4 regions of the Dactylosporangium maewongense genome follow, and region 1 is predicted to be linked to each of the others. Evidence: riboswitches for the same ligand, from Rfam matches in the RefSeq annotation. Region 1 holds a riboswitch; each other region holds the start of a gene.
What was found. Region 1 has a riboswitch for cobalamin ahead of metE (5-methyltetrahydropteroyltriglutamate--homocysteine S-methyltransferase). Riboswitches for the same ligand answer to the same signal wherever they lie in the genome.
Positions count from the first base shown of each region.

Region 2: another riboswitch for cobalamin. It lies ahead of cobN (cobaltochelatase subunit CobN); the one in region 1 lies ahead of metE (5-methyltetrahydropteroyltriglutamate--homocysteine S-methyltransferase).
Region 3: another riboswitch for cobalamin. It lies ahead of ABD332_RS15090 (VWA domain-containing protein); the one in region 1 lies ahead of metE (5-methyltetrahydropteroyltriglutamate--homocysteine S-methyltransferase).
Region 4: another riboswitch for cobalamin. It lies ahead of bluB (5,6-dimethylbenzimidazole synthase); the one in region 1 lies ahead of metE (5-methyltetrahydropteroyltriglutamate--homocysteine S-methyltransferase).

Region 1 covers NZ_BAAAQD010000012.1:279,731-284,999, reverse strand. The annotation lists gene ABD332_RS29565 (Clp protease N-terminal domain-containing protein) at 39-755, opposite strand; gene ABD332_RS29560 (helix-turn-helix domain-containing protein) at 867-1,085, opposite strand; gene metE (5-methyltetrahydropteroyltriglutamate--homocysteine S-methyltransferase) at 1,250-3,487, opposite strand; cobalamin riboswitch at 3,618-3,839, opposite strand; gene ABD332_RS29550 (DUF4437 domain-containing protein) at 3,876-4,769, opposite strand; gene ABD332_RS29545 (TetR/AcrR family transcriptional regulator) at 4,853-5,269, shown strand, end outside.
Region 2 covers NZ_BAAAQD010000005.1:140,508-145,776, reverse strand. The annotation lists gene cobN (cobaltochelatase subunit CobN) at 1-1,229, opposite strand, end outside; cobalamin riboswitch at 1,270-1,491, opposite strand; gene ABD332_RS14930 (precorrin-3B synthase) at 1,606-2,745, shown strand; gene ABD332_RS14925 (precorrin-8X methylmutase) at 2,742-3,416, shown strand; gene ABD332_RS14920 (precorrin-2 C(20)-methyltransferase) at 3,413-4,921, shown strand; gene ABD332_RS14915 (hypothetical protein) at 4,912-5,262, opposite strand.
Region 3 covers NZ_BAAAQD010000005.1:176,730-181,998, reverse strand. The annotation lists gene ABD332_RS15120 (hypothetical protein) at 1-287, opposite strand, end outside; gene ABD332_RS15115 (hypothetical protein) at 284-733, opposite strand; gene ABD332_RS15110 (copper resistance CopC family protein) at 821-1,567, shown strand; gene ABD332_RS15105 (hypothetical protein) at 1,592-1,972, opposite strand; gene ABD332_RS15100 (hypothetical protein) at 1,986-2,771, opposite strand; gene ABD332_RS15095 (hypothetical protein) at 2,848-3,699, opposite strand; cobalamin riboswitch at 3,770-3,943, shown strand; gene ABD332_RS15090 (VWA domain-containing protein) at 3,979-5,269, shown strand, end outside.
Region 4 covers NZ_BAAAQD010000009.1:22,484-27,752, forward strand. The annotation lists gene ABD332_RS22790 (hypothetical protein) at 1-357, shown strand, start outside; gene ABD332_RS22795 (S8 family serine peptidase) at 427-2,358, opposite strand; gene ABD332_RS22800 (hypothetical protein) at 2,699-3,037, shown strand; gene ABD332_RS22805 (roadblock/LC7 domain-containing protein) at 3,034-3,540, shown strand; gene bluB (5,6-dimethylbenzimidazole synthase) at 3,590-4,210, opposite strand; cobalamin riboswitch at 4,249-4,451, opposite strand; gene ABD332_RS22815 (metallophosphoesterase) at 4,602-5,269, opposite strand, start outside.

The sequences.
Region 1 (5,269 bases):
CGCCCTCACCCTGTAAGCAGTGAGGACGGATCGGGCCGTTACATCGTTTGGCCGGCAATGACGGCGGGGAGGGCGCCGGGTGAGGTGGCCGTGCGGCCGGTGGTTCGCTGGTACCGGGCGACGAGGTCGTTGCGGCGCGAACGGTGCCACAGGCGGCGGTCCGCGCGGAGGATCAGGTTGCGCCGCGGCGGCGGGAAGGACCGGCCGAGGTCGGCGAGGAGCCCGGCGATGTCCACGCCGGCGGTGTCGAGCGTCCAGGCGGCGCCGGGGTCAAGCGCGGTGAGCGCGAACGCGAGATGCTCCGTGCGATGGTCCCGCTCGCGGCGGGCGAGGGCGAGCCGGAGCGACGCCTCGAAGGCCGCCTGCGCGTCGAGCCCCATCGGCGGCCGCTTCTGCGCGGACCACCGCCGCGCCTTCGCGGCGCCGAGCGGCAGCAGCGGCTCCCGCCAGGTGACCCGGTCGAGGGCCGTCGGGGTGACACCCTCGAGGAGCCGGTCGATGTCGAGCCCGAGCGACGCGAGGACCTGGCGGTCGTCGGCGACGCCGGCGCCCAGCGGCGCGGCCCGGCACACGGCGTCGAGGATCGCGGGCTCGGTCGCGCCGTGCCGGGCGAGCACCGCGGCGACCTCGTCGGTGCCGGTGGTGAGCGCGAGCAGCAGGTGCTCGCTGCCGGTGCGGGGGTGGCCGAGCTCGCGGGCCCGCAGCACGGCGCGGCCCATGGTCCGGCACAGGTCGGGATGGCTACCGCGGAACATCAGTCCTCCTCGCGACGACGATGCGATCGGTGATGGCGACCGGCGATGGCGATCGGTGGTGGCGATCAGTGATGGCGGCCGGCGTTCGCGGTCGACGGTGGCAGCGGCGCATCAGTCGTCGCCGGTGCCGCGGTGCTTGCGGTGCACGGTCTGCTTGGTGACGCCGAGCCGCAGCGCGATGTCCTGCCACGACCATCCGTCCCGGCGGGCGGCGGCGACCCGCTCGGCCTCCAGCTGCTCGGTCAGGCGGCGCAGGCGGGCGACGGCCCGCAGCGCGACGTCGTGGTCGCTGTCGTGCGCGGCGCGACCGAGCTCGTCGATCACGGTCATACCGTCAGCATAAGCTGACGCCGGAGCAATCGTCAACATGTGCTGACGCAAACCGGGGACGACAGGCCTGCAGCGCGCCGGGCTTCGCTGTACACAGGCCGCAAACGCCAACGGCACGTGCCGACCCCGACGTGAGGCGCCGGCACGTGCCACGGCTCCAGAGATCAGCCGGCGCGGACCTCGGCGGCGGCCGCGACGAGATGCCGCAGGGACGCCTCGACCTCGGCGTAGCCGCGGGTCTTCAGGCCGCAGTCGGGGTTGACCCACAGCCGCCGGGCCGGGACGGCCGCGACCGCGTGGCGCAGCGCCTCGGCCATCTCCTCGCGCGACGGCACCCGCGGCGAGTGGATGTCCCACACCCCGGGCCCGACGCCGCGCCGGTACCCGGCGGCGGCGAGGTCGCCGAGGACCTCCATCTTCGACCGGGACGCCTCGATGCTGGTGACGTCGGCGTCGAGGGCGTCGATCGCGGTGATGACGTCGCCGAACTCGGAGTAGCACAGGTGGGTGTGGATCTGCGTGTCGTCGGCGACGCCGCTGGTCGCGAGCCGGAACGCGCCGACCGCCCAGTCCAGGTACGCCCCCTGCGCCGCCCGGCGCAGCGGCAGCGTCTCGCGCAGCGCCGGCTCGTCCACCTGGATCACCCGGATCCCGGCGGCCTCGAGGTCCCGGCACTCGTCGCGCAGCGCGAGCGCGACCTGGTCGGCGGTGGCGGCGAGCGGCTGGTCGGTGCGGACGAACGACCATGCGAGGACGGTGACCGGGCCGGTGAGCATCCCCTTGACGGGCCGGGTGGTCAGCGACTGGGCGAACGTGGCCCACCCGACCGTCATCGGCGCCCTGCGGGCCACGTCGCCGTGCAGGATCGGCGGGCGGACGCAGCGGGAGCCGTACGACTGCACCCAGCCGTGCTCGGTGGCGGCGAACCCGGACAGCTGCTCGGCGAAGTACTGCACCATGTCGTTGCGCTCCGGCTCGCCGTGCACGAGCACGTCCAGGCCGAGGTCCTCCTGCAGCCGGACGACCCGCCGGACCTCGGCCCGCATCAGCGCGGTGTAGCCCTCGTCGTCGAGGGTGCCGGCGGCCAGCGCGGCGCGGGCCCCGCGCAGCTCGGCGGTCTGCGGAAACGAGCCGATCGTGGTCGTCGGCAGGTCGGGCAGCCCGAGCAGTTCCTGCTGGCGGGCGGCGCGGGCGGTGGAGTCGCCGCGCCGCCGGTCGGCGGCGGTGAGGGCGGCGAGCCGGGCGCGCACCTCGTCGTGCCGCCACGCCGCCGGGGGCGGGGGCAGCGGCGCGGGCAGGTGGGCCGTGCCGTCGCGCAGCGCGCGGCCGAGGAGCACGACCTCGTCGACCTTCTGCCGCGCGAACGCGAGCCGCTCGTGCAGGCCCGGGTCGAGGCGGGTCTCGACGGACAGGTCCACCGGCACGTGCAGCAGCGAGCAGGACGTGGACACCGCCACGTGGTCGGCCAGGCCGGCGACGACCGCCCCGGCGGCGACCGCGGCGCGCAGGTCGGTGCGCCAGACGTTGTGGCCGTCGACGAGCCCCGCGACGATCGTCCTGCCGCCCAGGGGTCCGGCGGCCGCGAGCCGGTCGAGGTTGCCGGGGCCGGCGACGAGATCGAGGCCGATCGCCTCGACCGGCGTGTCCAGCAGGGCCGGCAGGGCGTCGCCGATCTCGCCGAAGTACGTGGCGACGAAGAGCTTCGGCCGTGCCCTGAGCGCGCCGAGCCGGGCGTAGGCGCGGCGCAGCGCGTCGATCTCGTCCGGGCCGCGGTCCGTGGCGTAGGCCGGCTCGTCCAGCTGTACCCACGAGACACCCGCATCCGCGAGGGCGGCGAGGATCTCGGCGTAGACGCCGACCAGGTCGTCGAGCCGGGCGAACGGGTCGTCGCCCTTGGCCAGCAGCAGGAACGTGGCCGGTCCGACCAGCACCGGCCGGGTCTCGAGGCCCAGGGCGCGGGCCTCGGCGTGCTCCCGCAGCGCCTTGGCCGGGTCGGCGGCGAAGACGGTGTCGGGTCCGATCTCGGGCACCAGGTAGTGGTAGTTGGTGCCGAACCACTTCGTCAGTTCGAGCGCCGGCTCGGCGTCCACGCCGCGGGCCATGGCGAAGTACGTGTCGAGCTTCGACAGCCCGAGCGCGGTGAACCGCGTGGGTGTCGCCCCGACCGCGACGGCGGTGTCGAGGACGTGGTCGTAGTAGGAGAACGTGTTCGACGGGATCGCCGCGAGGCGGGCGTTGCGCAGCGTCTGCCACACGTCGGCGCGCAGCGTCGCCGCCGTGCGCTCCAGGGTGTCCTCGTCGATGGTGCCGGCCCAGTAGGCCTCGACGGCCCGCTTCAGCTCGCGGTTCCCGCCGATGCGCGGGTAGCCGAGCACGGTGCTCAGCCCGAATGTGGTGCTCATGTGTCCCCTCGGTGCACAGTCACGACGGCCGGACTGGCACGGGGGACGCCACCGGCCGCGCGGCGGCGCGCCGCGTGGGCCGGTCGATGGCGTCGGCCGTCCCGCGCGGCCTCCGACCACCGCACGCCGGGCGGCGCGCGGTGCGCTGGCAGGTCTTCGGACTCGCGGGCGTGACCCTGGATGTCGTCCAGGGTCGCCTACTGGCCGTCGCTTCCCAGGCCTCGCGGCCCAGTGCTCAATGACGGCGGTCGTTCCCACTCACCGCTGCGGGGCAGTCCCGGATTCGCACCGGATTCCCTGTTGCCACGACCGGTCCCGGGGGACCGGCCGAACCAGCTGCACTCATCACCATACATACGCCCCGCCGCGGGAGCGGGTGTCGGCTGCGTCACTGGTGCGTGGGGTCGCTCCAGCGGCCGATGCTGCGGGAGCGGACCGGCTCGATGAACCGCGGCGCGGCGCTGTGCGGGAAGCCCTCGCCCCAGTTGGTGGCGTCGCCGTGCATCTGGACGCGGGCGTTGTCGGTGTACCAGTCGACGAGGTCCGCGTCGGAGCGCACGATCCACGTGCAGCCGGCCTCGGCGTCGGCGGTGAAGTCGCCGTGGCGGATCAGCGGCGGGCGCCAGAAGTACGTGCCGGGCCACATCTTGCCGAAGTTGTAGTCGAAGCCGCCGTCGAGGCAGTACGCCTCCTCGGAGCACGGGTGGTGTGCGAGCGGCACCTCCCGCCAGCCGGGCTTGGCCTTGATGAGCCGGGTGTAGAAGCCGGTCTTCTCGTCGCGGTGCAGCAGCTTGATGAACAGGCCCGGCACCGGCGTGCCGCCGAGGTCGAAGCGCATCGGGGAGCCGTCCTTGACGTCGATCCACGGCATCCGGGCGCTGTCGAGCACGACGAGCTTCTGGTCGGGCCGCACGGTTTCACGGTCCTTGGTTTCAGGGTGGAAGTGCCAGTCGCCGTACTCGCGGAACAGCAGGATCTCCGTGCCGGCCGTCGCCGTGACCGGCGGGGTCCACACGCCGGCGGGCGCGGTCCAGTAGCCCTCCGGCCCGAGGACGGTGTCGCCGATGACGACCTCGCCGGACAGCACGAACCATTCGGTGTCCGCGTCGTGTACGCCGGCCGGCCGCGACCAGTCGCCGGTGAAGCGGACCTTCAGCGAGGCCGACCCGTCCTCCTCGTCGTAGCTGAGGTTGCGCTGCTGGGCGGTGCCGGTGGCGTGCTGGAACTCGGCGAGGTGCCAGATCAGGTCACGCTCGTCGACGATCTCCACGTGCGGGCGCATGGGTGCCTCCAGGCTCGGCAGCAGTTTCCGGTGCGGAATGTATCGCTTAATAGTTTCGCGTACAAGGTGTACCGTCAACGCTCGTGACCCGACCTGGCCGACCCGCCGGCCCCACCTCCGACACCGAGACCGTCGTGCTGACCGCGGCCCTGGAGCTGCTGCTGGCCGAGGGTGCGGCGGCGCTGACCGCGCAGCGGCTGCATCAGGTCACCGGCGTGTCGCGGTCGACCATCTACCGGCACTGGCCCACGCCCGGCGCGGTGCTCGCCGCGCTGATCGACGTCGCGCCGCTGCCGATCGGCGCGCCGACCGGCGAGCCGGCGCAGGACCTGCACGCCGCCGTCGACCAGCTGTGCGACCGGCTCCGCGACCGGCCCGTCGGCGCGTTCCTGCAGGCCCTCGTCGTTGCCGCCGCCTCCGACCCGGCGGCGGTGCCGCTGCGCCAGCGGTACGTCACCGACCTCCTGGCGCCGTTCCACACCGTGCTGCGCGCCGCGGGC
Region 2 (5,269 bases), on a different contig from region 1:
CGGGCGGCGGAGATCCGGATCGGGTTGCCGCGCAGCTGGTCCTCGGTGAGCCAGTTCACGTCCTGCCCGCCGGCGGCGATGAGCGTGTGCATCAGCGCGTCGCCGTCCTTCGGGAAGCCGTCGGCGCCGACGTACCCCTGCGCGTGCATCGCATCGAGCAGCCGCACGACGCTCGCGGGCGTGTCCAGGCCGACCGCGTTGCCGATCCGCGCGTGCTTCGTCGGGTACGCGCTGAGCATCAGCACGATCTTGCGGTCCTCGGGCCGCAGGTGCCGCAGCCGGGCGTGCGCGACCGCGGTCCCGGCGACCCGGCCGGCCCGCTCCCGGTCGGCGACGTACACGGTGAGGCCGTCGGCGTCGATCTCCTTGAACGAGAACGGCACCGTGATGATCCGGCCGTCGAACTCGGGGATCGCGACCTGCGTCGCGGTGTCCAGCGGCGACAGCCCGTCGTCGTTGGCGTCCCAGGTGTCGCGGGAGCTCGTGAGGCACAGCCCCTGCAGGATCGGCACGTCGAGCGCGGCCAGGGCGCCGACGTCCCACGCCCCGTCCTCGCCGCCGGCCTGCGCGTCGGCGGGCCGGGTGCCGCCCGCGGCGAGGACCGTGACGACCAGCGCGTCCGCCTGCCGCAGCGTGTCGAGCAGCTCCGCCGGGGCGGCCCGCAGCGACGAGGCGAACACCGGCAGGGCCCGCCCGCCCGCGTCCTCGACGGCCTCGCAGAGCGTCTCCACGAACGCGGTGTTTCCCGCCAGGTGGTGCGCCCGGTAGTAGATGATCCCGACGGTCGGACCGTCGGCCGTGGACTCCCGGTCCAGCTCTCCCCACGCGGGGGTCTGCACCGGCGGCGCGAACCCGTGGCCGGTCAGCAGGACCGTGTCGGAGAGGAAGTTGTGCAGCTCGGCGAGGTTGGCGGGGCCGCCCTCGGTGAAGTAGGCGTGGGCCTCCGCGGCGACGCCGGCGGGCACCGTCGAGTGGCGCATCAGCTCCGCGTCGGGCAGCGACTCACCGCCGAGCAGCACCACCGGCGCCGGCAGGCGCAGCAGCGTGTCGAACCCCTCCTGCCAGTCGCGGTAGCCGCCCAGGAACCGCACCACGACCAGGTCGGCGCCGTCGGCCAGGGCCGGCAGCTCCTCCACGGTGAGGCGGGACGGGTTGGCCAGCCGGAACGCCGCGCCGCTCGCACGGGCGCTGAGCAGGTCGGTGTCGGACGTCGACAGCAGCAGGATCACGCCGGGGTCCTCCCTCGGGGTCCGCGCCCCAAGTCGGTCGGGAAAGGTTCCGGCGGCGGAGAGTCTCCTGGCTCCCGGATCGGCGCTCGCCTCCGGCCTTCCCGGGCTCGCACCCGGTGGCCGTCGTCTCCGGCCCCCTGGGCGCTGGGCCCGGTGGCCGTCGTCGGAGGTCCACTCCCCGGTCACAGTGGCGGGACCGCGCCGGATTCACACCGGCTTCCTCCACACGTCGCCGTACAGCACCGCCAACTCTGCCGGTCACGGCTTCCTTGCGTCAAGCTCGCCCGGGCCGGCCGCCGCCGGTCGGCCCGCTTGGCCGGGTCGCTTGGTCGGCTTCCTTGGGTCGGGGGCGGCGCTGCGCAGTAGTATCCGGCGCGTGCAGGCTGCCAGTGGACGTGACGCTCCGGACCGGTGCCCGGGTGCCGTGCAGGTCCACGCGGCGGCCGACGGCGGTCTTGCCCGCGTCCGGCTGCCCGGGGGGCGGCTGCCCGTCCCAGCCCTCGCGGTCCTCCGCGCCGCCGCCGCGGACCTCGGCGACCCCGCCCTGGAGCTCACCTCGCGCGGAAACGTGCAGATCAGAGGGCTGCGGCCGGACGCGTCGCCGGAGCTGGCGGCCAGGCTCACCGCCGCGGGACTGCTGCCGTCGGACACCCACGAGCGGGTCCGCAACATCATCGCCAGCCCGCTCAGCGGCCGCGACGGCCTCGGCGAGCTGGACGTGCGGCCGGTGGTGGCCGCGTTCGACGCCGGGCTGTGCGCCGACCCCGCGCTGGCGGCGCTGCCCGGCCGGTTCCTGGTGACCATCGACGACGGGCGCGGCGACGTGTCCCCGCTCGGCGGCGACGTCGGCCTGCACGGCGACCGCCTCCTCCTCGCCGGGCTCCCGACCGCGGGCCGGGGCGGTGACAACCCCGCTGAGCTGCTGCTCCGGGCGTCCCGGGCGTTCCTGGACGAGCGCGCTGCGCAGGGCGGCACCGCGTGGCGGCTGGCCGAGCTGACCGACGGCCCGGCCCGGGTGGCGGCCCGCCTGGGGTTCGCCCCCGGTACAGACGTTGACCAATTCGTAGGCTCGCCTGGGCCGGCGGTCGGACGGGCCCCGCAGGTCGGGGGACTGGTCGCGCTGACGGTGGTCGTACCACTCGGGCTGCTGACACCGGAGCAGTCGGCGGCGCTCGTCGCGGCGGCGCCGGGGGAGATCATCGTCACGCCGTGGCGGACCGTCGTCGTGCCCGACGTGCCGGTCGAAGAAGCTGGACGTCTCGAGTCACTGCTGACGACCGCCGGCCTCGGCACCGACCCCGCGACACCGTGGGCCGGGGTCACGGCGTGCGCCGGCCGGCCCGGCTGCGCGAAGGCCCTCGCCGACGTGCGCGCCGACGCCCGCGCGGCCGTCCTCAGCGGTCTCGACCATGCGTTGCCGGTGCACTGGGTCGGCTGCGAACGGCGCTGCGGCGCACCGAAGGGAAGGCACGTGGAGATGCTCGCGACCGCCGACGGCTACCGGGTGCTGTCATGACGGCTCAGGAGACCGTCGCTGATGGCGCCTCCGGTTCCGTCCAGGACGGTGGCTTCGACTACGTCAAGGACGGCGCGGAGATCTACCGGCGGTCGTTCGCGACGATCCGCGCCGAGGCCGACCTGTCCGCGCTGCCCGCCGACGTCGCCCAGGTCACCGTCCGCATGATCCACGCGTGCGGCATGGTCGACCTCGCCGGTGACGTCGGGTACAGCGCGGACGTCGTGCGCCTCGCCCGCGCCGCCCTGCGCGACGGCGCCCCGATCCTGTGCGACGCGGAGATGGTCGCCTCCGGCGTGACCCGCGCCCGGCTGCCCCGCGACAACGAGGTCCTGTGCACGCTGCGCGACCCGCGGGTCCCGGCGCTCGCCCATGAGCTGGGCACCACGCGCAGCGCCGCCGCCCTCGACCTGTGGGGTCCGCGCCTCGACGGCGCGGTCGTCGCCATCGGCAACGCGCCGACGGCGCTGTTCCGGCTCCTGGAGATGATCGCGGCCGGCGCGCCCCGGCCCGCGGCCGTGCTGGGCATCCCCGTCGGGTTCATCGGCGCGGCCGAGTCGAAGGTCGCGCTCGCGGCGTCGGACCTGCCACACCTGGTCGTGCACGGCCGCCGGGGCGGCAGCGCGATGACGGCCGCCGCCGTCAACGCCATCGCGGACGAGAAGGAATGACCACAGTGGACACCGGTCGGTTGTACGGCGTAGGACTCGGCCCCGGCGACCCGGAGCTCGTGACGGTCAAGGCGGCCCGGCTCGTCGCCGCCGCACCCGTCGTCGCGTTCCACAGCGCCCGCCACGGGCGCAGCATCGCCCGTTCGATCGCCGCGCCGTACCTGCGCGACGGCCAGATCGAAGAGGCGCTCGTCTACCCGGTCACCACCGAGGAGGTCCGCGACTACCGGGCCCTCATCGAGGAGCACTACGACGCGTGGGCGGCCCGGCTCGCCGCGCACCTCGACGCCGGCCGTGACGTGGTCGTGCTCTGTGAGGGCGACCCGTTCTTCTACGGCTCGTACATGCACATGCACAAGCGCCTGTCGCACGCCTACGCGACGGAGGTCGTGCCGGGCGTCACCTCCGTCTCGGGCGCGTCCGCGGTGCTCGGCCGCCCCCTCGTCGAGCGCGACGAGGTGCTCACCGTGCTGCCCGGCACGCTGCCCGTCGACGACCTGGCCGCGCGGCTCGCCAGCACCGACTCCGCCGCCGTCATGAAGCTCGGCCGCACGTTCGGGGCCGTCCGGGACGCCCTGGAGCGCGCCGGCCGCCTCGATGACGCCTGGTACGTCGAGCGCGCCACCACCGCCAACGAGCGCGTCGCCCCTCTGTCCACTGTGGACCCGGCCGAGGTCCCGTACTTCTCCCTCGCCCTGCTGCCGAGCCGCATGCACGAGGAGACGGCGTCGGCGCTGCGGTCCACGCCGCCCGCGGTCGCCGCCGGCGAGGTCGTCGTCGTCGGGCTCGGCCCAGCCGGCCGGGACTGGCTCACCCCCGAGGCCCTGGCCGCGGTCGAGGCCGCCTCCGACCTCGTCGGCTACGCCCCGTACCTGGCCCGGATCCCGTCCAACCCCCGCCAGCGCCGGCACGCCTCCGACAACAAGGTCGAGTCGGAGCGCGCCGAGTTCGCCCTGTCCCTCGCGAAGGAAGGCCGCCGCGTCGCCGTCGTGTCGTCCGGCGATCCGGGCGTGTTCGCGATGGCGGCCGCGGTACTGGAGATCGCCGCCGAACCCCGCTGGAAGGACGTCCCGGTGCGCGTCCTGCCCGGCCTGACCGCCGCCCAGGCGGTGGCGAGCCGCGCGGGCGCCCCCCTCGGCCACGACTTCTGCGTGCTGTCGCTGTCCGACCGCCTGAAGCCGTGGGACGTCATCGCCGCCCGCCTCGAGGCCGCGGCCGGCGCCGACCTCGTCATCGCCATCTACAACCCGGGCTCGAAGAGCCGCACCTGGCAGGTCGAGGCCGCCCGCGACCTGCTGCTGCGCCACCGCTCCCCGGAAACCCCGGTCGTCCTGGGCCGCGACGTCGGCGGCCCGCAGGAGCGCGTCCGCGTGGTGCGCCTCGCTGACCTGGACCCGTCCGAAGTGGACATGCGAACCCTGCTCATCGTCGGCTCGTCCCAGACCCGCACCCTGACCCGCGGCGACGGCGCCCCCGTCGTCTTCACCCCCCGCCGCTACCCCTGACCCGCGGGTGCCTTCGTCAGGTACAGCTCCAGGATCGCGGGCAGCGGGGCCACCCCCGGGCCGCCGGCCTCGACCCAGGCGGTCAGGTCGTCGATGACGGCGTCGTCGAGCAGGTAGCCGAGCCACACCGGCCGGGCACCCGCCCGCCGGGCGGACGGGGTGGGGTGCACGACGACGATGTTGGAGCGGGCGCACGCGTCCAGGCTGCCGCTGACCCGGACCCCCGCCGCCCCGAGTGCCTGGCGGAGCCGCGCCACCTGGCCGGCGTGGTCGACGTCCGGGTGCTTGCGCGGCGAGCCGCAGCAGCAGTCGCGGCACACGGTGACGAGGGGTCGATCCACCCGTAGA
Region 3 (5,269 bases), on a different contig from region 1:
ATGCCGGCCGCCGGGTTGTCGGCCGTGTCGGGCAGCGTGAACGTCCACGCTAGAACGGCCAGCAGCAGGATGCCCACGAGCCGGGGGATGACGGCGGGCACCGGGATGGTCCGCACGGGACGGCCGGCGGCGGGGTCGAGCCGCGGGGCGCGCCACGCGACGCCGAGCACCACGAACGACACGATCAACGCGGCGGCGGCGCCGACCAGCAGCTGGCCCAGCGTGAGCGGCAGGTCCTGGCGGCCGCCGACACCGTGGGCCAGGACCGGCGCGAGGTCGGTGTTCAACGGACCACGAGCTGGAAGAGCACCAGGTGCGACGCGTGCGTCTCCACCTCGAACAGCCCGGTCCGGTCGACCCGCAGCTCGAGCGACGCGGGCGCCCCGGCCGGCAGCGCCAGGCTCTTGTCGTAGCCGTGGACGTGCAGCTCGTCGGCGACGTCGGAGGTGACGGTGATCCGCACCAGGTTGCCCTTGGCGACCTCGACCCGGCCGGTCGGCGGCGTCACCTTCTTCTTCGCGACGGTGACGACGATCTCCTTGTCGAAGGTCGCGACCGGCGACGGCGGTGCCGAGGAGGTTCCCGCCGTTGGTGACGGCGCGTCGGTACCGGCGGCGGCGGCCGTCGCGGTCGTGGTGGACGGCGCCGGCGCAGGTGTTGCAGGGTCGGCGGAGCACCCCGTGAGGGCCAGGACGAGCGCGGCGGCGAGGACGGTGGCACGAGCTGCAGGCACGGAAAGGCTCCCGAGGCGACGGGGGGTTTGTCAGGGCTGTGAATTTAGCGTCTTGTCGCTCATGGGGGAACCCGGCATCATGTGCCGATGCGATCGGTCCGTGTAGGTGCGTCGAAGATCGCGGTGCTGGCGCTCGTCGCCGTGCTCGGCGTCGTGCTGCCCGCACATCCTGCCTCGGCCCACGGCCAGCTGGCCATGTCCGACCCGGTGCAGGACAGCACCGTCGACAAGCCGCGCGCCGAGGTGGCGCTGTACTTCACCGAGCAGCCCGCCTCGTTCGCCTGGTTCACGGTCACCGCGCCGTCCGGGCTGCGGGTCGAGGGCGGCTGGCGGACCGGGGAGCCGAAGCGGCTCGACAAGCCCGTCCAGGAGTACTTCATGGTCGACGGGAAGTTCGAGCCCAGGTCGTACAACACCGGCTTCCCGGCGCTCGTCCCGGTGTCGCACTGGCCTGAGCAGGGCCTTTACACGGCCGCCTACCAGACGGTCGCCTCCGACGGGGAGGCCGTGAAGGGGCAGCTGCGGTTCACCTACAGCGGCCCGGTGACGCCGGCGCCGGCGGGCTGGACCGCGCCGACCGCCGGCCCGTCCGAGGCGCTGACCCGCGCGCTCAACAAGGAGGGCACCCCGCCGGCGGCGGTCGGGCCGACCCAGGGCCCGCAGCAGGCGCAGCCGCCGGTGTCGGCGCCGGCGCCGGTGAAGACGCCGTTCGTGCTCACCGACTGGCTGATCCCGGCGCTGCTCATCGTGGGTGTCGGCCTCATGATCGGGCTCGCGGCCCGGCGCGCGCCGGTGCAGCCGGAGAAGAAACGCCGCAAGGCCGCCCTCCGCTGAGGAGGACGGCCGCGACGGCACCGGTCAGCCGGTGGTGGTGCCGCAGGTCGCCTGGATCTGCGCGGTGAGCCGCTCGGCGAAGGCCGGGTCGGCGATGACCCGCTGCTGGTACTGCTCGACCTGCGCGTCGGCCAGCCCCGTGTACAGGGGTTTGCTGGCGTACGCGTCGGCCATCGCCGCAGGGTCGGTGTAGACCCGCGACTGGACCGAGCACAGGTGCGCCGCGGTCGTGTCCAGGAAGATCGTCTCCATCCGTTCGGGTGTCAACGACGCACTGGCGGACGGTCCGGCCGTCGACGGTGCGGAGATCTTCGCCGGGGTCTTCGAGCCCTCGTCGCCGCAGCCCGCCAGGCCGGCGGTGACCGCGAGGGCGGCGATGGTGAGCAGCACACGCGAGCGGATCATGTCAGCGTCCTCCTTATACGACGACCAGCGTGAGGTCGTTGGTGTCGGTGATGCCGCCGTACGTCTGCTTGACCGTCAGCTTGTAGGTGCCCACCGCCACGTTCGTGGCGTCGAACTTCACGGCGGCGAAGTCGTCGGTGCCGACGGCCAGCGCCGCGGCCTGGTTGGGCTGGGTGTACGCGCGCTCCTGCGGGTAGCTGACGACCAGGCCGGTCGGGCCGCCGGAGACGGTGATGCGCAGGTCGTCGACGCCGCCCTTGCGCGCCTGGAACACCAGCTGCGACCAGACCGGGGTCTTCTTCGGCACCGTCACCGTCGAGGTCTTCTGGGTGACGGCGTCCCCGGTGACCGACACGACCGGCAGGGTCGCGACCTGCGAGCCGGTGCGCTTCGTGCCGGTGCAGGTGGTCGCGCCGTCGGCCTTCTCGGTGTACGAGTAGTTCAGCGTCACCGGGTTCAGCGACACGAGCTTGTTCGTGGCGACGCTGATGTTGAACGCGATGTAGTCCACGCGCCCGGCGGCGAGCGAGTCACCCTTCGACAGCGACGAGTAGCTCTGCGTGTTCGACGGGTACGTGATGGTGAGGCCCGCCCCGGAGGCGGTGACCCGCACGTCGCAGACGTCGTCGGCCGCACCCCACAGTGTGCCCACCCAGCCCGACTGCCCCGGCAGCATCGGCGCGAGCAGCGGCACCACCAGGCCCAGGTCCGGGGTCGCGGCGCTGGCCGGCGCCGCGGCGGGAACGATGGCGGCCGCGCCCGCGGCGCAGGCGAGGGCGATCGAGGCTGAACGGCGCATCGGTAGAGGTCCTTCTCTGTTGATGATGGCTGCCTGATGACGAATTCCAGATCGGCCGGGCCGGCGGCCGGTTGAGCTAGCCGGTGAGCGCTATCCAGGTGTCGTACTGGTGCACCGCGATTCCCTCGAACGCGGCATAGCGCTGCGCGGCCCGGTCGACGTCGCTGAGCGTGGCCCGCATGGCGCTGTCCGTGCCGCCGTGGAACGTGCAGTACGCGCAGTCACCGAGCGCCTGCGTCTCCGCGCCCAGCCGGGCCGGTTTCGCCGCCTTCCCGGCCCGCCGCAGCAGGTCGTCGGCGACGCCGAGCATCGAGTTGCCGCCGGTCGCGGTGTTGCGGTAGCTCATCACCGTGACGCCGTCGACCCGGGCGAGCACGGCGTCGGCCAGGTTCTCCCCGCCGACCTGGACCGTCGGCAGCCAGAAGGGCACGTCGAGCTCGACCGGCGGGCCGATCAGCACCAGCTCGTCCAGCAGCCGCAGCAGCTGCGGTACGAGCGCCGCCTGCCGCTCCTCCCAGGCCGGCAGCAGGTAGGGCTCGACGTCGACGTGCAGCCCCCGGAACAGGCCGGACGCCGCGGCGGCCCGCGCCCAGGCGAGCGCGGTCGCGTGGTCGGTCGTCCAGGCCGGTTCGCCGCCGAGCGCGTCGAGGGCGATCCCGGCGTCGTCACACAGCGCACGCAACCGGGTCAGCTCCGTCACGTCGGCGCGCGGGTCGTAGTACGCGAAGATCGTCGTCACCGAGCGTGCCTTCGCCCAGTCGACGACGGCCTCCGGCCGCTCCCGCTCCCACAGCCACATGGCCCGGGTGCCCGGCGGCGCCACGCTCGTCTCCGGCGCCAGGGGCGGCAGGCGCGGCCGTACCGACGCGACGAGCAGACCCATGGTCAACACGACGCACAGGACGGCGTGCGCGACGCTCCTCCACATGTCATCTGTTCGGCCGGTCGTGCCCGGCCCGAAGGATTTGGGTCACGTTGACGTCACTGGGAGCCGTGGGACACGATGAACCCCGAGCGGTCAAAGGGAGGAACCCAGTGCGAATCTGGGACGGTCCCGCCACTGTGACCGGGGAGCCACCCTCCAGCGCAAGGGCCACGGCCGAAAGCCGGAAGGTCGGGGGATGGCGGCGATCCGGGAGTCAGGAGACTCCAGCCGCTCGTGCTCCATGACCCAGCGGGCGCGGACCCGCTCGAGGAGGATGTGCCCGTGACGTCGCCGTATCCGTTCTCGGCCGTGGTCGGCCTGCCCGACCTGCGCCTGGCCCTGCTGCTCACCGCCGTGTCACCGGCGATCGGTGGGGTCCTCGTCCGGGGTGAGAAGGGCACCGCCAAGTCGACCGTCGTGCGTGGCCTCGCCGCGCTCCTGCCGGAGGTCGACGTCGTCGCCGGCTGCCGCTTCGCCTGCGACCCTCTGTCTGCCGACCCTTCGTGCCCCGACGGCCCGCACACCGCCGGCACGCCCGCCGCCCAGCGCCGCTCCGCGCTGGTCGAGCTGCCCGTCGGCGCCACCGAGGACCGGGTCGTCGGCACCCTCGACCTGCAGCGGGCCCTCGGCGAGGGCGTGAAGGCCTATGAGCCCGGCCTGCTCGCCGCCGCGCACCGGGGCGTCCTCTACGTCGACGAGGTCAACCTGCTGCCCGACCACCTCGTCGACCTGCTCCTCGACGCCGCCGCGATGGGCCGCGCCCACGTCGAGCGCGACGGGGTCTCCGTCAAGCACGCCGCCCGCTTCCTGCTCGTCGGCACCATGAACCCGGAGGAGGGCGAGCCGCGGCCGCAGCTCGTCGACCGGTTCGGCCTGGTCGTCGGCGTGGCCGCGCCCGCCACGGTCGAGCCGCGGGCCGAGGTGGTGCGGCGGCGGCTGCAGTACGAGAACGACCCGGCCGGGTTCGCCGCCCGCTACGTCGAGCAGGACGCGGCCCTGGCGGGCAGGATCGACGCCGCCAGGCAGATCCTGCCCCGGGTCACGCTGCCGGACGCGCAGCTGGACCGGATCGCGCGGATCTGCATCGCGTACCGGGTGGACGGCCTGCGCGCCGACATCGTCGTGGCCCGCACAGCGGTCGCCGTCGCCGCCTGGCACGGCCGGACCGTCGTGACGAAGGACGACCTGCGAGCCGCGGCCCGGCTCGCGCTGCCGCACCGGCGCCGCCGCGATCCCCTGGACCCGCCGGGCGCGGACCAGGAGCGCCTGGAGGAGATCCTCGACCAGGAGCTCAACGGCCCCGACGACGCTTCCGACGACGGCGGCTCCGACACCGACGGCCCGGACGGCGGCCCTGACACCGGCGGCCCCGATGGCGGCGGCCCGGACAGCGGCGGCCCCGATGGCGGCGGCCCGGACAGCGGCGGCCCTGACGGCGGTGGCCCGCCTCCGCCGAGCGCTTCTACCGGCTCGTCCGACATTTCCGGCTCGTCGGGTCCGGTCGACGATCCGGGTGGCCGCCCGACCCCCGAACAAACGATGGTCAATACGTCGGACGTCGATGGGGACACCG
Region 4 (5,269 bases), on a different contig from region 1:
TGCCGCATCGGCCGGGTCCGGTCCGACGCCGGCGGGCTCGTCGCGGCGGAGATCATCTTCGACCGGATGCTGGCGCAGGGGGAGACGGTGGTGCTGGAGTACCAGTACCGCAGCGACTCGCTCTCCGCGACCGACAACTACTACCGGGGCTTCTCGACCCCGGTCACCGAGTACGTGCTGCAGGTGCAGTTCGACCACGACGCGGTGCCGGCGCGCTGCCGGCGGTTCGAACGCCGCGCGCTCAACGCGCCGGACCAGGGCGTGTGGGAGACGTGGATCGGCTCGACCCACGGCGCCCACGTCGTCGCGTCCGACGTACCCCCCGGCATCGTCGGCATGCGATGGGAGTGGGAGTGAGCCTCGTTGATCACTCCCACCCCCGGTCGGTGACCGGGCGCCCGATGTCGGCGGGCGCCCGGCCGGCTATCAGGAGGCGCTGATCGACACGTCGTCGAGGACGAAGCTGGTCTGCAGCGACCAGTCCTCGACGCCGTTGAACTTCAGCGTGACCGCCTGCCCCGCGAACGCGCTCGCGTCGATGACCTTCTCCACGTACCCGTTGGTCTTGTCCAGGTTCGTGTACGTGGCCACGGTGGTGCTGCCGAGGGTGACGGTCAGCTTGTCGTAGACCAGGTTCTCGGTCTCCGCGGTGGTGATGCGGATCCAGAAGCGCAGCTGCACGGTCGTGCAGCCGGACGGGACCGCCACGGGCTGCGAGACCGTGTCGGTCTGCACCTGCCCGCCGCCGTTGAGCCACGCGTTGCGGGTGCCGCTGCGCGCCGGGTACTGCGACCACGTGCCGATCACGTTCGCGGTCGCGGTCCACGGCGACGTGCCGCTCTCGAAGCCACCGTTGCCGACGGGCTGCGAGGGTGTGCAGCCGCCGCCACCGGTGGTGACCGTCCAGGTGAACTGGGCCGACGCGGTCTTGTTCGCCGCGTCCTTCAGGGTCACCGTGACGTTCGAGGTGCCCGCCGTCGTCGCGCTGCCGGTGATCCGACCGGTCGACGCGCCGATGGACAGCCCGGCCGGGAGGCCGGACGCGCTCCAGGTGTACGGCGTGGTGCCGCCGCTGCCCTGGACCTGAACGTCGACCTGCTGGCCGACGACGGAGCTCTTGTTGCCCGGGTTGGTCACGGCCGGGTCGGTCGGCGTGCCGCCGCCGATGAACGCCGTGTACAGCAGCACGTTGGGCGAGCCGCTCCCGGCGCTGGTGATCTTCCCGGTGGTGCCGTTGTTCACGAGCGCGTCGCGGACCTGCGCCGGCGTCGCGTTCGGGTTCGCGCCCAGGTACAGCGCGGCGGCGCCGGCCACGTGCGGCGACGCCATCGAGGTGCCCGTCATCGTCGCGCTGCCGGTGTTGCTGGAGTACGACGCCGACACGATGCTCGTCCCCGGCGCGAACAGGTCCAGGCACGAGCCGTAGTTGCTGGTGCTGTTGCGGGCGTCGGAGCCGTTGCTGTTGCCGACGGTGATCGCCGCGCCGACCCCCTGCGGGCTGTAGTAGCAGGCGTCGTCGCCGTTGTTGCCGGCCGCCTGCACGAACTGCACGCCCGAGCTGATCAGGCTCGACACGGCGCTGTCCATGGCCTGGCTGCTGCACCGGCTGCCGCAGCCGATCGAGTAGTTCGCGACCGCCGGCTTCTGGGCGTTGGTGCGCACCCAGTTGATCCCCGCGATCAGGTCGTCGTTGGTGCCGGAGCCCTGGCAGTTCAGGACGCGGACCGAGACGAGGTTCGCCTTCTTCGCGATGCCGTAGGTGGTGCCGACGGCGGTGCCCGCGACGTGGGTGCCGTGGCCGTGGCAGTCGGCGGGGTTGCTGTCCCCGTCGACGATGTCGGTGCCCTGCTTCACCCGGCCGCTGAACTCGGTGTGGCTCGCGTTGAGGCCGGTGTCCAGCACGTACACGGTGACGCCCTGCCCGGGGTTGGCCGGGTAGGTGAACGCCTGGTTCAGGGGCAGGCTCCGCTGGTCGATGCGGTCGTCGCCCCAGTTCGGCGGGTTGCTCTGGGTGTCGAGGACGGTGATGCGCTGGACCGCCTCGACCGACGCGACGGCCGGGTCTGCGGCCAGCCGCTGCGCCTGCTGCACGGACATGTTCGCCGAGAAGCCCCGCTGCACGCTGTCGAACACGTGCCGGGTCTGCCCGCCGAACCTGCCGGTGAGCCGCTGGGCCTGGGTGGCGATCGCGGTGGAGCCGTCCTTCAGCGTGACGATGTAGCGGCCTGCCACCGCGTCGGGACTGTCCGCGTACAGGATCGCGCCCTGCGCGACGGCCGCCGCCGGCGCGGCCGCCGCGAAGGCACCGGCCAGCCCCGCCACGAGCGCGACGCCGGCCGCCGTAATTCGGTGGAACACGGTGAGACCTCCTCCGAGGGATGCCAGCTCCGTGGCCGGGTCCGGTTGACGCCGACCCCGGAGGGCTGGAGCAGAAGGTAGGAGGACGCGACCGGCGAAGGTCACCCCGGTGAACAGACGGCGACGATCTGCGCCGTCAAAACTGTTTATGAGTTGCGTGCGCTCACCGGCAGTGACCGGTGGATCGGTTGAGAAGCCAGCCGGCTATGAGCCGTCTGGCTAAAAGCTGCGTCGAAGGGTGCAGCGAAAGATCGCTTCGTGCGAGGCTGGCCGCGGCACCCGCACCAGCTCAGGAGGCACGGATTTGAGCAACAACCTGGATGTCGCGCTGAAGAGCGCGATGAACATCGAGGGGGCGTTCGCGGTCGCGCTCGTCGACTACACCAGCGGCATGACGCTGGGCACCCTCGGCGGCGGCGCCGACTTCGACATCACGGTGGCCGCGGCCGGCAACACCGACGTCGTGCGGGCGAAGCTGCGCACCATCGAGATGCTCGGTCTCGGCGAGCCGATCGAGGACATCCTCATCACGCTCGACAGCCAGTACCACATCATCCGGCCGCTGCACTCCCGCAACGGCCACGGGCTGTTCCTGTACGTCGCGCTCGCGAAGGCGCGCGCCAACCTCGCGCTGGCCCGCCACCAGCTGCGCGCGATCGAGGAGGGCCTCGAACTGTGACGTCCGGCTTCTTCGGCGGCGCCCCCGACGAGGACGGCCTGCCGCGCAGAGAGGGCCTCGAGCCCGGGGGCGGCGTCGGTCAGCTGCAGTCGCCGCAGTTCGGCGCGCGGCCCGAGCCGCTCGACGCCGCCCTGTCCCCGGTGCGCGCCGCGATGGCGGACCTGCGCCTGCGCGTGCCGGGGGTCCGCGGCAGCGTGCTCGCCGGCGTCGACGGCCTGCTGGTCACCTATGACCTGGGCGCGTACGACGCCGGCGGAGGCACTGAGCCGCACGACGCGGCCGCGCTGGCGGCGACGACGTTCGGCCTGGGCCGGCAGGTGGCGCTGGTGCTGGGGCAGTCACCGTTCCGGGACGCGACCATGCGCAACGACGGCGGCTACTTCACCGTGTACGCCGTGGACGGCAGCACGCTGCTCGCGGTGCTCGGCAGCGATGGGCTCAACGTCGCCCGCCTGCACCTGGAGGCCCGCCCGACCTGCCAGCAGCTCGCCGCGCTGCTCTGAGCCCCGCCCCGGTCCCGCCCGGCGCCGTGCCCGCCCCGCGCGGCGCCGGCTACCAGCGGTCGTGATGCACGGCGTCGGCGAGCGGTGCCCGGCGGCGCCAGCCGTGCCGCTCCAGGTCGGGGACGGATTCCAGGTGGGTCACCGGGCCCAGGCACAGCCAGGCGACCGGGCGGATGCCGGCCGGGACGCCCAGCAGCTCACGGACGAACGGCTCGCGGTAGAACGACACCCAGCCGACGCCGAGCCCCTCCGCGGTCGCGGCCAGCCACAGGTTCTGGATGGCGAGGCAGACGGAGTAGAGGCCGGCGTCGGCGATCGCGTGCCGGCCGAGGACCGCCGGGCCGCCGCGGCCAGGGTCGTACGTGACGACCACGGACAGGGTCGACTCCAGCACCCCGTCGATCTTGATGCGGGCGAAGGCCGCGGCCCGGTCGGCGTCGAGCGTCGCGGCGAACGTGTCGCGTTCGGTGCGGACGTGGTCGTGGAAGGCGCCGCGCAGGGCGGGGTCGCGGACGAGGACGAAGTCCCACGGCTGGGACAGGCCGACGCTCGGCGCGGCGTGGGCGGCGCCCAGCACGCGGTCGAGGACGTCGGCGGGGATCGGCGCGCCATTGAACTGGCCGCGCACGTCGCGGCGGCGGTGCACGACGTCGTACAGGTCGGTGCTCATCAGGGCAGGCTCCCGCTGCTCGTGGCCGCCCGTCACGGACGGCCGGTGACCGCGAGGCCGGTCTTCGGACTCTCGGATCAACGCCTGCACCGTCCGCCTTCCCAGCCCTGAGGCCAGTGACCGCGCACCGCTGGTGCGCATGGACGGCAGCTCCCCGATCACCGCGGCGGGCCCGTGCCGGATTCACACCGGCTTCCCGATTCTCCCCGGTCGCCCGGGGCACCTCGCTTCAGTTCGTGCCGTCCGGCAGCATACGCGGCGGCCCGGCCGGGCCGCGGCATTCGCGGACCGCAGGGGCTCAGTCCGCGGCATTCGCGGACCGCAGGGGCTCAGTCCGCGGCATTCGCGGACCGCAGGGGCTCAGTCCGCGGCATTCGCGGACCGTCAGGGCTCAGGGCACGCAGAGCCGGTAGTGAGTGGTGAGCCGGCCGTCCTCGACGAGGTGGAACGCGAGCGCCGGCGGCGGCTCGGGCCGGTCCTCGGGCTCCCACGGCAGCACCATCGTCGACTCGACGCCCGGCGCGGCGAGCACGGGCACGCCCGCGAACGTGCCGACGGCGGCGCTGTGGACGTGCCCGCACAGGACGGCGAGCACGTCCGGGTGGCGGCGGAGGACCTCGGCGAGCCGGCCGGCGCCGAGCTGGCGGACCTGGTCCGCGGCGGGCTTGCCGACCGGTACCGGCGGATGATGGCAGCACACGAGCGCGGGCGTGCCCGTCGCCGCCGCGAGGGTGCCGTCGAGCCACCGGAGGGTGCCGTCGTCGAGCCAGCCCTCGGCGTGCCCGGGCACCGACGAGTCGCACAGCGCGAACAGCACCCCCGCCACGGTCTCGGCGCGGTCGGTCCGGAACGCGGCCGGGTCGTCGTGGTTGCCGGGCACCGCGAGGACGGGCACACCGAGCGTCCGGAGCCGGCCGAACGCGGCGTATTCGGCGTCGAGTCCGTGGTCGGCGACGTCGCCGGTGACGAGCACGGCGTCCACCGGTTCGCGGAGGCTGCCGATGTACGCGATGACGCGGTCGAACCGGTCGGGCGGCTGCGCGCCGAGGTGGAGGTCGC